2 regions of the Streptomyces sp. NPDC048590 genome follow, and region 1 is predicted to be linked to the other one. Evidence: riboswitches for the same ligand, from Rfam matches in the RefSeq annotation. Region 1 holds a riboswitch; the other holds the start of a gene.

Region 1 (7,086 bases):
TGGCCGGTCTGCGCGAGGGTGCGCATCATCCGGCCGTACAGCTCACGTGCCGGAAGCGTCCTGCGGGCCATGCCCTTCGCCTCGGCGGCGCGGTAGGCCGCGTCGAACTCGTCGCCCCAGAGGTCGACCAGCTCGGGGACGTCGGCCGGGGAGAACAGCGACCAGGTTCCGTCCGCGTCGACCCGGCGCATGAACTCGTCCGGGATCCAGTGCGCGAGGTTCAGGTTGTGCGTACGCCGCTGGTCCTCGCCGGTGTTGTCGCGGAGCTCCAGGAACTCCTCGATGTCCGCGTGCCAGGTCTCCAGGTAGACGGCCGCGGCGCCCTTGCGCCGACCGCCCTGGTTGACCGCCGCGACCGAGGCGTCCAGCGTCTTCAGGAACGGCACGATGCCGTTGGAGTGCCCGTTGGTGCCCCGGATCAGCGAGCCGCGCGCCCGGATGCGGGAGTACGACAGACCGATGCCGCCCGCGTGCTTGGAGAGCCGCGCCACCTGGTGGTAGCGGTCGTAGATGGAGTCCAGCTCGTCGTTGGGGGAGTCCAGCAGATAGCAGGACGACATCTGCGGGTGCCGGGTGCCGGAGTTGAACAGCGTGGGGGAGGAGGGCAGGTAGTCGAGCCGGTTCATCAGGCCGTACAGCGCGGCGACCTCGTCCAGGGCGCGCTCGGAGTCGTCCTCGGCGAGCCCGGCGGCCACCCGCAGCATGAAGTGCTGCGGGGTCTCGACGACCTGCCGGGTGATCGGGTGGCGCAGCAGGTACCGGCTGTACAGCGTCCGCAGCCCGAAGTAGCCGAAGCGGTCGTCCGCGGCGTCGGCCAGCGCGCCGTCGACCAGGGCGTCGAGGGCCTTCGCGTGCAGCGAGACGAACTCGGCCGTGCGGTCCGCGATCAGGCCCTCGCGGTGGCCCACGGCGACGGAGGCCGAGAAGGAGACCGCGCCCTGGCCGGCCGCCTCGTCCGCGACGGTCAGGGTCAGGAGCCGCGCCGCCAGCCGGGAGTAGGCAGGGTCCTCAGAGATCAGACCGGCGGCGGCCTCGGTCGCCAGCTCGCGCAGCTCCGCCTCGTCCGCCCGGGCGCTGCGGCCGCGCAGGGCGGCGGCGGCCACCCGTCCGGGGTCGGTGTCGGGCAGATCGGCGGTGAGAGCGGTCAGGGTCCGCAGAAGCGCGGTACCGGGCGCGTCGGTCGTGAGACCTTCGGATTCCGCTGCTGAAACCGGATCGGCAGGCGCGATGGTCACTGGGGCTTTCCCTCGCTCGGCTCGGGGCCTGCGGGAGCGGGGCAGCCGGACACGGCGAGGCACGGGGCAGCGCGGCGCGCGGCGTCCACCGGCCTTCCGCGAGGCCCGGACGTCTCGTCGCCCGGTTCGGTCGAGCCGGGCGCGCTGTCGACAGGTCCTCGGACTTCACGGGTGTGCGCAGGCACACCGCCACACCGTTGCGGGACAGTTCCGGATTCACACCGGATTCCCCTGTGACGACAGCGAGGTCGAGCATACATGTGGGGGCTGCTGGTTTGAGCAGCCCCCACATCTTGTGTCGCGCGATCAGAGATCGAGAATCTTGTGTCGCGCGATCAGAGATCGAGTTGGTAGGTGAGGAGCGCCGGACGCCCCGGAAGCGGGTTCCAGTCCCGCTCGGGAGTCCGTACGAAGCCGAGGCGGGCGTAGAGGCGATGGGCGCCGAGCATGGCCGGATGCGTCGACAGGACGATCCTGGACAGCCCGGCGGCGCGCGCCCGCTCGACGCAGGCCCGCACGAGCGCCTCGCCGGTGCCCCGGCCGCGGGCCCCGGAGGCCACGGCCAGCATCCGGAACTCGGCCTCGCCACTCCGTGCGATGTCGGCCCAGGGGCTGCCGGGCGGGACATAGGTCACACCTCCCAGCAGCCGCCCGCCGGCATCGGAGGCGGCGAGAACCTCCGCCTCGGCCGCCCGCCGGCCGATCGCCCGGAGCTGCTCCAGGTAGGGGTCCTCGTCGCCGAAGTCCAAGAGCCCGTCGCCGAGGTAGGCCTGGGCCGTGATCTCGCCCAGTTCCTCGTACCGAGAGGGCCCGACCGGCCCGATCGAAACGTCCATGGCCGCCAGTCTCGCGCGTCGTTCCGGATCCGCGCCCGGATTTCCGCCGTTCCCGGGCGGGCCCGCACATGGGACGGCCCCGACGGGAACTCGCTCCCGCCGGGGCCGTCCCGGGACCGGGGGTCAGTGACCGCCGGGCGCGCCCGCCGTGGCCGGCGGGAGCTCCGCCTTGACGCCGGGGTCGCCGATGTCCGCCGTGTAGTCGGACGGCGAGGTCTCGTCCACACCGGCCGGTGCCTTGGCCGCGTTCAGCACGAAGGTCAGCACGACCACCACGATGACGTTCAGCACGAACGCGGTGAGGCCGATGTAGCCGATCTCGCCGATGCCGGGGATCTCCTTCGAGGAGCCGCCGAAGTGCTTCTGGGTCGGGCTGGCGACACCGTAGGCGGCCACCGTGCCGTAGATCATGCCGACCGCCCAGCCGGCGATCAGCGCCCAGCGGTGGAACCAGCGGGTGAACAGACCGCCCACCAGGGCCGGCATGGTCTGGAGGATCCAGATGCCGCCGAGCAGCTGGAAGTTGATCGCCACGGTCTTGTCCATGGTGAGGACGAAGGCGAGCGCGCCCACCTTGACCAGCAGCGAGACCAGCTTGGAGACCTTGGTCTCCTGCTCCGGTGTCGCGTCGGGCTTGAGGAAGTCCTTGTAGATGTTGCGGGTGAAGAGGTTCGCCGCGGCGATCGACATGATCGCGGCCGGGACCAGCGCGCCGATTCCGATCGCGGCGAAGGCCACACCCGCGAACCAGTCCGGGAACATGTTCTCGAACAGCTGCGGGATCGCGAGCTGACCGTTGTCCACCTTGATCCCCGCGGCGATCGCCATGAAGCCGAGCAGGGCCAGCAGGCCCAGCATCAGCGAGTACAGCGGCAGGATCGTGGTGTTGCGCCGGATCACCTCACGGCTGCGGCTGGAGAGCGTCGCCGTGATCGAGTGCGGATACATGAAGAGGGCGAGTGCCGAGCCCAGCGCCAGAGTGCCGTAGACCCACTGGCCGGACGCACCGGGTGCGAGTCCCGCCACCGGTTTGCCGGCCGCGTCGTTCATCGCGGAGAACTTCTCGTTGGCCGCGGAGAAGATGTCGTCGAACCCGCCGAGCTTGATCGGGATGTAGATGATGGCGACGGCGATGACCAGATAGATCAGGCCGTCCTTGACGAACGCGATGAGCGCGGGCGCCCGCAGCCCCGAGGAGTATGTGTACGCGGCGAGCACGGCGAACGCGATGAGCAGCGGCAGGTCCTTGATGAACCAGTGCGTGTTCTCGCCGCCGCCCACGCCCATCACGTCCAGTACGGCCTGGATTCCGACCAGCTGGAGCGCGATGTACGGCATCGTGGCGAGGATGCCGGTGAGGGCGACCGCCAGCGAGAGCCCCTTCGAGCCGAAGCGGCCGCGGACGAAGTCCGAGGTGGTGACGTACCCGTGCTTGTGCGAGACGGACCACAGCCGGGGCAGGAAGGTGAAGATCAGCGGGTAGATGAGGATCGTGTAGGGAACGGCGAAGAAGCCCGCCGCGCCCGCCGCGTAGACCGCCGCGGGCACCGCGACGAAGGTGTACGCGGTGTAGAGGTCACCGCCGAGCAGGAACCAGGTGACCCAGGTGCCGAACGATCTGCCGCCGAGGCCCCATTCGTCGAGGCTGGCCTCGTTCTCGGCCTTGCGCCAGCGCGCGGCCATGAAGCCGATGACCGTGACGGCCAGGAAGAAGAAGATGAACACGGCGAGTGCGACGCCGTTCACGCCGTCCTTCATGCGGAAGCACCCCCCTTGCGGGCGCGCTGGTCACGCTGCCACAGCACGTACGCGATCATCGTCAGCGAGGTGGAGATGAGGACCCACAGCATCTGGTACCAGTAGAAGAACGGGATGCCGATGAAGGTCGGATCGACCTTCGAGTACGAACTCACCCACAGCATCGCTACGAACGGCGCGATCAGGCAGAGCGCGATCACCACCCTGACAGGTGTCACGGTCGGTGGTTTCGTAGATGTTTCATCTGACATGCGGTGTCCGTCCCCTCGCTGATCACCTGGTGTAATGCGCAGGAAATCTAGGCGAGAGCTCCGGCCACCGTCACCCCCCGTCCGCATTGCGGTCCTGCAACGTTCCGGTGTCGCCCGATATGACTGATCCCCCTGCTGGAACAGGGGGATCGGCGACGCGGAGGAGCCGGAGGATCTCAGTCGGCGGGACGCTTCAGACGGGCGACGAACTTGTACCGGTCGCCCCGGTACACCGACCGCACCCACTCCACCGGCTCGCCGTCGCCGTCGATCGAGTGACGGGACAGCATGAGCATCGGCAGACCCACGTCGGTGCCGAGCAGTCCCGCCTCGCGAGGCGTGGCGAGCGAGGTCTCGATGGTCTCCTCGGCCTCGGCCAGCCGGACGTCGTACACCTCGGCGAGAGCGGTGTAGAGCGAGGTGTACTTCACCAGTGAACGGCGCAGCGCGGGAAAGCGCTTGGCCGAGAGGTGGGTGGTCTCGATGGCCATCGGTTCACCGCTGGCGAGACGGAGCCGCTCGATCCGCAGAACCCTGCCGCCCGCCGTGATGTCCAGCAGCCCGGCGAGCATGTCGTCCGCCGTCACGTAGCCGATGTCCAGCAGCTGGGAGGTGGGTTCGAGGCCCTGGGCGCGCATGTCCTCGGTGTACGAGGTGAGTTGCAGGGCCTGGGACACCTTCGGCTTGGCCACGAAGGTGCCCTTGCCCTGGATGCGTTCCAGCCGGCCCTCGACCACCAGTTCCTGGAGTGCCTGACGCACCGTGGTGCGCGAGGTGTCGAACTCGGCGGCCAGGGTCCGCTCGGGCGGCACCGGCGTGCCGGGAGGCATGGTGTCCGTCATTTCGAGGAGATGGCGCTTGAGCCGGTAGTACTTGGGGACACGCGCCGTCCGCGCGCCCGCGCCCGTCTCGCCCGCGCTGCTGGCCCCTTCGGCACCCATGGCCCGCCTTCCCGACTGCTGCGTTGCTGCCGTCACCGGCTCCTCCGTCTGTCGCGGCTCACATGGTGGCACGGTCCGGTCACGGCTCGTCGCCCTCCCTCAGGTGTCGGTCCGATAACGGACGCGAGTGCACTTCTTATACACCCTTGACACCCCTAAAGGTCTAGGCCAAGCTCCCGGTACTGGTCTAAACCATTAAAGACCAGGTCCCAGCCCCACAGGTAGCGCCAGGCGTACGTCCTCGCGGGTGGGTGGGGGGTTGCAGCACCCTGAGGAGGGTTTGGCGTGAAGCGCAAGCTCATCGCGGCGATCGGCGTCGCGGGCATGATGGTCGGCATCGCAGCATGTGGCTCCGACGACGGCGGCAGCGACAGCGGCAAGCAGGCAGGTCCGGACAGCTACAAGGGGCAGACCCTGACTGTCTGGGCCATGGACGGCTCGACGCCTGAGCAGTGGCAGAAGGATCTTACCGCCGAGTTCGAGAAGAAGACCGGCGCCAAGGTCAAGTTCGAGGTCCAGCAGTGGAACGGCATCCAGCAGAAGCTGACGACCGCCCTCTCCGAGGAGAACCCGCCGGACGTCTTCGAGATCGGCAACACGCAGACCGCGGCCTACGCGAAGACCGGTGGCCTCGCCGACCTCGGTGACCTCAAGTCGGAGATCGGCGGCGACTGGGCGGCCAACCTGAACGAGGCCTCCGTCGTCGACGGCAAGCAGTACGCGGCCCCGTGGTACTTCGCGAACCGCGTGGTCATCTACAACAAGTCGGTCTTCGCGGAGGCGGGCGTCACCGAGACCCCCAAGACCCGTGACGAGTTCTTCGCCGCGCTCGACAAGATCAAGGCGAAGGGCAAGGCGGAGCCGCTCTACCTGCCCGGCCAGAACTGGTACTTCTTCGACGGCCTCACCATCGGCAAGGGTGCTGAGCTCATCAAGAAGGACGGGGACAAGTGGGTCTCCAACCTCGCCGACCCGAAGATCGGCGAGGCGATGGACCTGTACAAGAAGTACCAGGCCTACTCCAAGGCCCCCAAGGACAAGGACGAGGCGACCCCGCAGCAGGCGGACGTCTTCGCCAAGGGCAAGACCGGTGCCTTCATCGGCATGGGCTGGGAGGCCGGCACCGCGATCGCCGCCAACCCGGCCATCGAGAAGGAGATCGGCTACTTCACCATTCCGGGTGACACCGCCGACAAGCCCGAGGGTGTCTTCCTCGGTGGCTCCAACCTCGCCGTCGCCGAGGGCAGCTCGAAGCAGGAGCTCGCCAAGGAGTTCCTGAAGCTCGCGCTCTCCGACAAGTACGAGGGTCAGCTCGCCAAGCTGAACGGCGTCATCCCGAACAAGGAGTCGCTCAACTCCAACCTGACCGGCAACGTGGTCGCCGAGGCCGCCGCGCCGTCCGCCAAGGTCGGTGGCACCACGCCGCTGATCCCGGAGTGGGCCGCGGTCGAGAACGCGCCGAACCCGATCAAGACCTTCATGACGGCGGTCCTGAACGGCAAGTCGAACGCCGAGGCCGCCAAGCAGGTCGAGGCGGAGTTCAACAAGCGCCTCGCGCAGAAGCAGTAAGGCCGAACTGCCGGGGGACGGATTCCGAAGAGGAGTCCGGCCCCCGGCAGTCGACGTGTGTCCCATGGTGCCGAGAAAGAGATGGCGAGCATGACCGTGCAGACCGAACGGCCGCCTTCAGGTCCGACGGACGTGGTGAAGGGGACCGGCGCAGAGCCGAGCGGGGCCTCGGCGGCCCGTCGCAGAGTGGGCGACGCCGCCCCCTACCTGCTGCTGTTGCCCCCGGTGGCAGTCACCCTGGTGTTCCTCGGCTGGCCGCTGGTCAAGAACGCCCTGCTGTCGTTCCAGAACCTCAACATGAGGCAGCTGATCCAGCACCTCACCGAGTGGAACGGGGGTGACAACTACAAGGAGATCCTCGGCAGCGCGGACTTCTGGAACGTCACCGTCCGGTCCATCCTCTTCACGGCCGCCAACGTCGTCCTGATCATGATCTTCGGCACGCTGATCGGGCTCCTGCTGGCGAGACTCGGCAAGCGGATGAGGATCACCCTCC
Region 2 (7,086 bases), on a different contig from region 1:
CGCCTTCGAACTCACCAAGGCGATGATCGCCGCAGGTGCCGCCGGGATCCACTACGAGGACCAGTTGGCCTCGGAGAAGAAGTGCGGCCACCTCGGCGGCAAGGTTCTCGTGCCGACCTCCCACCACGTCCGCACCCTCAACGCGGCGCGGCTCGCGGCTGACATCGCCGACGTGCCCACCCTGATCGTCGCCCGCACGGACGCCCTCGCGGCCAATCTGCTCACCAGCGACGTCGACGAGCGCGACGCCGAGTTCGTCACGGGCGAGCGCACGGCCGAGGGCTTCTACCGGGTGCGCAACGGCATGGCTCCAGTCATCGCCCGCGGTCTCGCCTACGCCCCGTACGCCGACCTGATCTGGGTGGAGACGGGCACCCCGGACCTGGCGCAGGCCCGTGAGTTCGCCGAGGCGATCCACGCGGAGCACCCGGACCAGATGCTCGCGTACAACTGCTCGCCGTCCTTCAACTGGAAGGCCGCGCTGGACGACGACCAGATCGCGAAGTTCCAGCGCGAACTGGGCGCGATGGGATACCGCTTCCAGTTCATCACCCTGGCAGGCTTCCACTCCCTCAACCACGGCATGTTCGACCTGGCGCGCGGCTACGCCGAGCACGGCATGACTGCCTACGTCGACCTCCAGGAGCGCGAGTTCGCCGCGCAGCAGCACGGCTTCACCGCGGTCAAGCACCAGCGTGAGGTCGGCACCGGCTACTTCGACCTGGTCTCTACGGCGGTCAACCCGAACTCCTCCACCACCGCCCTGACCGGGTCCACCGAGGAAGAGCAGTTCCACTAGAAGAGCAGGGGGCGCCCCGCCGGTCCGCCATTGGTCACCGTGCCGGCGGCGTCGTCCTCACCGCCCAGCCCGGCAGCGGCAGGAACTGGCCTTCGACGGCGGGGCTGCCGGACCCGGCTCCCGCCCCCGAACGCTTCGGCGTCACTTCCGGGCTCCTGGCCCTGCGGGCCTCCGCCACAGGAACGCCACCGGTCGGCACGGCGGACCACGACGGGCGGCGTCAAGCGCTCGACGACCGCCCCGTGACCATCCGCATTCACTCCCGTGACCGCTCCCGCATCGTGCAACACACCCACTCATCGCGCCTTCGCCTCCCTCCCTCAGGAGATCCGATGTCCCCGCAGCTCATCACCCGGCCCGCTCACGTCCGCGCCGCTCCCGGCGATCGTCACGACGAGATCCTCACCCCGGCCGCACTCGACTTCATCGGTAAGCTGGCGCGCACGTTCGCGTCGGGCCGTGCACGTCTGCTCAAGGAGCGCCGTCGTCGGGCCATGCGGCTGGCCGAGGGGTATCCGCTCGACTTCCCGATGGTGACCCGACGTATCCGCGAGGACGCCGGCTGGCGCGTCGCCCCTCCGGCTCCGGGTCTCGTCGACCGGCGAGTGGAGATCACCGGTCCGCCCGAACGGCGGATGACGGTCAACGCCTTGAACTCCGGTGCGAAGGTGTGGCTGGCCGACTTCGAGGACGCCACCTCTCCGACCTGGGACAACGTGATCGGGGGGCAGATCAACCTGCTCGACGCGATCAAGCGGCGCATCGACTTCACCACCGACGAGGGCAAGGAGTACCGGCTCGCCACCGACAGGACGCCGGCCACCATCGTGGTGCGGCCGCGTGGCTGGCACCTCGACGAGGAGCACATGGAGGTCGACGGCCGCCCGGTGCCGGCCGCGCTCGTCGACTTCGGCCTGTACTTCTTCCACTGTGCGCAGCGGCAGATCGATGCCGGGCACGGCCCGTACTTCTACCTGCCCAAGCTCGAGAACCGCGAGGAGGCCAGGCTGTGGAACGACATCTTCGTCCTCGCGCAGGAACTCCTCTCCATCCCCCGCGGCACGATCCGCGCGACGGTGCTGATCGAGACGATCACCGCGGTGTTCGAGATGGAGGAGATCCTGTACGAACTGCGGGAGCGAAGGTGCGTCTGGACAAGGAACGCGAGGCGGAGGACGGATTCGACGGGTCATGGGTCGCCCACCCCGCACTGGTCCCCATCTGCCGGGAGGTCTTCGACGGCGTGCTCGGCAGCGAACCGCACCAGCTGGGCACGACACGCGAGGACGTGGAGGTGACGCCCGCACAACTCCTCTCCGTGCGCAAGGTCAGCGGGCCTCCGACGACTGAGGGCGTCCGCACCAACATCTCGGTCGCGCTGCGGTACTTCGCCGCCTGGCTGCGGGGGCAGGGGGCGGTCGCCCTGGACGGTCTCATGGAGGATGCCGCCACCGCCGAGATCGCCCGGGTGCAGGTCTGGCAGTGGTTGCGCCACCGCCACGTCGACCGGGAGACCGTCCTGTCGCTTCTCGACGAGGAACTGTCCGCACTGGTTGCCGAGTTCCCCTTCACGCCGCTGGACGAGATACAGGAGCTCTTCCGGCGCAACGCACTCGACACCGAACTCCCGCTCTTCTTCACCCCCGACGCCTATACACGCCATCTCGTCCGGACCACGGAGCGGTCGTCATGATCATCGACATGAACCGTGTAGGAGTCGTCGGAGGCGGCCAGATGGGAGCGGGCATCGCCGAGGTCTGCGCCCGTGCCGGCATCGACACGATCGTGTGCGAGGCAGACGCCACGGCTGTCCGGCGCGCCCGTGACCGCGTCACGGCCTCGCTCGACAAGGCGGTCGGCCGAGGCAGGTGCACGGCCGAGGAGGCACGACTCGCCATGGCGCGGCTGACGTTCACCGGCGAGCTCCACGACTTGGCCGACCGGGATCTCGTCATCGAGGCGATCGTCGAGAACACCGAGGCCAAGACGGAGCTGTTCGCCGCGCTCGACAAGATCGTGGAGAATCCGGCGGCCGTCCTCGCCACCAACACCTCCTCCATCCCCGTCATGCGCCTCGGCATGGCCACGGAGCGTGCCGACCGGGTCGTCGGACTGCACTTCTTCAATCCGGTACCGGTCCTGCCGCTGGTCGAGGTGGTCGCCTCCCTGCACACCTCTTCCGACACCGCCGCCCTGGTCGAGCGGTTCGCCGCCTCGACGCTCGGCAAGACCGTCGTGCGTTCCCCGGACCGCGCGGGCTTCGTCGTCAACGCGCTGCTCATCCCGTACATCCTGTCGGCGATCCGTATGACGGAGTCCGGTTTCGCCACACCGGCCGACGTCGACCACGGCATGGAGCTGGGCTGTGCGCACCCCATGGGGCCGCTGCGGCTCGCCGACCTGATCGGTCTCGACACGGTCGCCTCGATCGCGGCATCGCTGTACGAGGAGTTCAAGGAACCCCTCTACGCGCCGCCGCCACTGCTCCAGCGCATGGTCGAGGCGGGCCTGCTGGGGCGGAAGACCGGGCGCGGGTTCCACGTCTACGAACAGGATGCCACCGCGAACCACCCGAGCTGAGGGGCCCGGGTGCCGCCGTCGGGAACAGGGCCCGACGGCGGAACCTGTGGGGGTGGACCGGAGAGGGACCGGTCCACCCCCACAGGCATGTGTATGTGACCGGCGGGCCCGACGTCACCGTCCGCTGTCCGGACGCGCTGGTCATCTCGGACCCGGGGGCCGTAGGGTGAGCACCGCAGCTGGTTCGCCCTGTCCGCCAGGCGGGGTGTCGTAAGAGGGAACCCGGTGGGAATCCGGGACTGCCCCGCAGCGGTGAGCGGGAACGACCGCCGTCATACGCACTGGGTCCGACGTACCGGGCCTGGGAAGCGACGGCCAGTAGGTGCCCTCCGGTTCGATCCGGTGGGTGTGCCCGCGAGTCCGAAGACCTGCCCGTTGCCCGTGCACGTCCAACGCGTGCGCGGACATCCCGGTGACCTCGAGGGCGGGTCGGCGTACACATTCGGCGGACGGCCGCGCCTTTGCCGCGCGAGGTCGCACCGACGGTTCTGTCGCTCCTTCACGCGTTCCGGTCTTCGGGATTTCAGGGATACGTCTCTCGAAGGAGAACTCCGTGACCACCAAGACCGCAGCCGCGGCAGCGCAAGCCACCGTGTACGGCTACCCCCGCCAGGGGGAGAACCGCGAGCTCAAGAAGGCGATCGAGGGGTACTGGAAGGGCCGCGTCACCGCTGAGGCCCTGCGTACCACCGCCTGCGAGCTGCGCCGCAGCAACCGTCAGGAACTGACTGCGGCCGGCATCCACGAGGTGCCCACCGGTGACTTCTCGTACTACGACCACGTCCTGGACACCACGGTCATGGTCGGTGCCATCCCCGAGCGGCACCGCGCCGCAGTCGCCGCCGACGCCCCTGACGGGTACTTCGCCATGGCGCGGGGCACGCAGGACGTGGCGCCGCTGGAGATGACCAAGTGGTTCGACACGAACTACCACTACCTGGTCCCGGAGCTGGGCCCGGACACCGTGTTCACCGCGGACTCCGCCAAGCAGGTCGCCGAGCTGAAGGAGGCCCTCGCCGAAGGCCTCACCGCCCGACCGGTCCTGGTGGGCCCCGTCACCTACCTCCTTCTTTCGAAGCCCGCTCCCGGTGTCGCCGCCGACTTCGACCCGCTCACCCTCCTCGACCGCCTGCTCCCCGTGTACGCCGAGGTCCTCGCCGACCTGCGCGCCGCGGGCGCCGAGTGGGTACAGCTCGACGAGCCCGCCCTGGTCCAGGACCGCACCCCGGCCGAGCTGAACGCGGCCGAGCGCGCCTACCGCGACCTCGGTACCGCGACCGACCGGCCGAAGCTGCTGGTGGCCTCCTACTTCGGCCGGCTCGGTGACGCCCTGCCGGTGCTCGCCAAGGCGCCCGTCGAGGGCCTCGCCCTCGACTTCACCGACGCCGCGGCCGCCAACCTCGACGCTCTCGCCGCCGTCGGCGGCCTCTCCGGCAAGCGCCTCGTCGCCGGTGTCGTCAACGGCCGCAACATCTGGGTCAACGACCTGGAGAAGTCACTCGCCACGCTCGGCACCCTGCTCGGTCTCGCCGACCGCGTCGACGTTGCCGGCTCCTGCTCGCTCCTGCACGTCCCGCTGGACGCCGCCCTCGAGAAGGACGTCGACCCGCAGATCCTGACCTGGCTGGCCTTCGCCCGCCAGAAGACCGCCGAGATCGTCGCCCTCGCCAAGGGCCTGGCCCAGGGCACGGACGCGATCACCGCCGAGCTGACGGTCAACCGGGCGGCGCTGTCCTCCCGCGCCACATCGCCCATCACCCGCGACCCGGCCGTCCGCGCCCGTGCCGAGGCCGTCACGGACGCCGACTCGCGCCGCTCCCAGCCGTACGCCGACCGGGCAGCCGCCCAGCGCACCCACCTGGGCCTGCCGCTGCTGCCGACCACGACCATCGGCTCGTTCCCGCAGACCACCGAGCTGCGCACCGCCCGCGCCGACCTGCGCGCCGGCCGCATCGACACCGCCGGGTACGAGGAGCGCATCAAGACCGAGATCCGGGACGTCATCTCCTTCCAGGAGAAGACCGGCATCGACGTCCTGGTGCACGGCGAGCCCGAGCGCAACGACATGGTGCAGTACTTCGCCGAGCAGCTCACCGGCTACCTCGCCACCCAGCACGGCTGGGTCCAGTCCTACGGCACCCGTTACGTCCGCCCGCCGGTCCTGGCCGGCGACATCTCCCGGCCCGAGCCGATGACGGTGCGCTGGACCTCGTACGCCCAGTCGCTGTCCGACCGCCCCGTGAAGGGCATGCTCACCGGACCCGTCACCATGCTCGCCTGGTCCTTCGTCCGCGACGACCAGCCCCTCGGTGACACCGCGCGCCAGGTCGCCCTGGCCCTGCGCGACGAGGTCGGCGACCTGGAGGCGAACGGCACCTCGGTCATCCAGGTCGACGAGCCCGCTCTGCGCGAAACGCTGCCGCTGCGCGCCGCCGACCACTCCGCGTACCTGGACTGGGCGACCGAGGCGTTCCGGCTGTCGACCGCGGGGGTGCGTCCGGAAACCCAGATCCACACCCACATGTGCTACGCCGAGTTCGGCGACATCGTCCAGGCCATCGACGACCTCGACGCCGACGTCATCAGCCTGGAGGCCGCCCGCTCCCACATGCAGGTCGCCTACGAGCTCGCCGACCACGGCTACCCGCGCGAGGCCGGCCCCGGCGTCTACGACATCCACTCCCCGCGCATCCCGAGCCAGGAGGAAGCGGCCACCCTGCTGCGTACCGGACTCAAGGCCATCCCGGCCGAACGGCTGTGGGTCAACCCCGACTGCGGCCTGAAGACCCGCGCCTGGCCCGAGACCCGCACCTCCCTCGAGAACCTGGTCGCCGCCGCCAGGACCGTCCGTGCCGAGCTCGACTCGGACTGATCGGTAACGGGTGCCGTGGGGGGGGGGGGGCGCCCCCCCCCCCCCCCCCCCCCCCCCCCCACCCCCGTCGTTGCGCCGAAGGGGACCGGAGGGAGGGGCAGTCGTGAAGCACGAACCGCGGACCGTTTTCGTCGACGGTGAGCGGATGGTCGCCGTACCAGTGGCGCAGTACGAGTCCCTGCTCGCCTTGCGCAGACAGCTGGGGGCACAGGGGGCCCGAATGCAGACGCTTCGGAGAGCCCTCAGCGAGGTGGCCGACCTCCTGGAACGGCTGGAAGCCGCCAGGGAACCACAGCCCGCCGAGCTTCGCCGTCACATCCGGCACGCGCGGGCGCTCACCGGAGCCAGGGGTCAGCAGCCCTTCCCGCGATCCTCGGACGTCTCCCCCGGCACCAGCGGCCCGGCACCCCGAACCGGCGGATCGATGGCCCGCAGCAGATACGTGTCCATGATCCAGCCGTGCCGCTCGCGAGCCTCGGCACGGACCTGCCGGATGTGGTCGGAGACCTCGTGGAGAGGGCCCGCGACGAGGAGTTCGTCCGGGGTGCCGAGATACGCGCCCCAGTAGATCCACACGTCGTCGCCCGCGACCTGGGCGAACGACTCGCCTGCGTCGAGCATGACCACGATGTCGCCGCCGTCGTCGCGACCGATGTCGGCCAGGAGGCGGGCCGGGGTGATGTGCACCGGCCGGCTCACCTGGTTGAGCGGGATACGGTGCCGGGCGGTGAGGGTGGCGATGCTGGTGATGCCCGGGATCACCTCCATGCTCACGGAGAGCGCGCCTCGGGCCTCGATGTCGGCGAGGATGCCCAGCGTGCTGTCGTAGAGCGAC

Evidence for each region. Region 1 has a riboswitch for cobalamin ahead of ACGFNN_RS11030 (ribonucleoside-diphosphate reductase subunit alpha). Riboswitches for the same ligand answer to the same signal wherever they lie in the genome.
Region 2: linked by a shared signal. The riboswitch ahead of metE (5-methyltetrahydropteroyltriglutamate--homocysteine S-methyltransferase) and the one ahead of ACGFNN_RS11030 (ribonucleoside-diphosphate reductase subunit alpha) in region 1 are both predicted to bind cobalamin.

Annotation. Positions count from the first base shown of each region.
Region 1 covers NZ_JBICWC010000003.1:600,670-607,755, reverse strand. The annotation lists gene ACGFNN_RS11030 (ribonucleoside-diphosphate reductase subunit alpha) at 1-1,235, opposite strand, end outside; cobalamin riboswitch at 1,367-1,508, opposite strand; gene ACGFNN_RS11025 (GNAT family N-acetyltransferase) at 1,571-2,071, opposite strand; gene mctP (monocarboxylate uptake permease MctP) at 2,195-3,829, opposite strand; gene ACGFNN_RS11015 (DUF3311 domain-containing protein) at 3,826-4,080, opposite strand; gene ACGFNN_RS11010 (GntR family transcriptional regulator) at 4,257-5,021, opposite strand; gene ACGFNN_RS11005 (extracellular solute-binding protein) at 5,307-6,590, shown strand; gene ACGFNN_RS11000 (carbohydrate ABC transporter permease) at 6,681-7,086, shown strand, end outside.
Region 2 covers NZ_JBICWC010000008.1:103,827-110,912, forward strand. The annotation lists gene aceA (isocitrate lyase) at 1-799, shown strand, start outside; partial or broken gene ACGFNN_RS23395 (hypothetical protein) at 1,132-2,492, shown strand; gene ACGFNN_RS23400 (3-hydroxybutyryl-CoA dehydrogenase) at 2,501-3,379, shown strand; cobalamin riboswitch at 3,543-3,770, shown strand; gene metE (5-methyltetrahydropteroyltriglutamate--homocysteine S-methyltransferase) at 3,933-6,251, shown strand; gene cobF (precorrin-6A synthase (deacetylating)) at 6,603-7,086, opposite strand, start outside.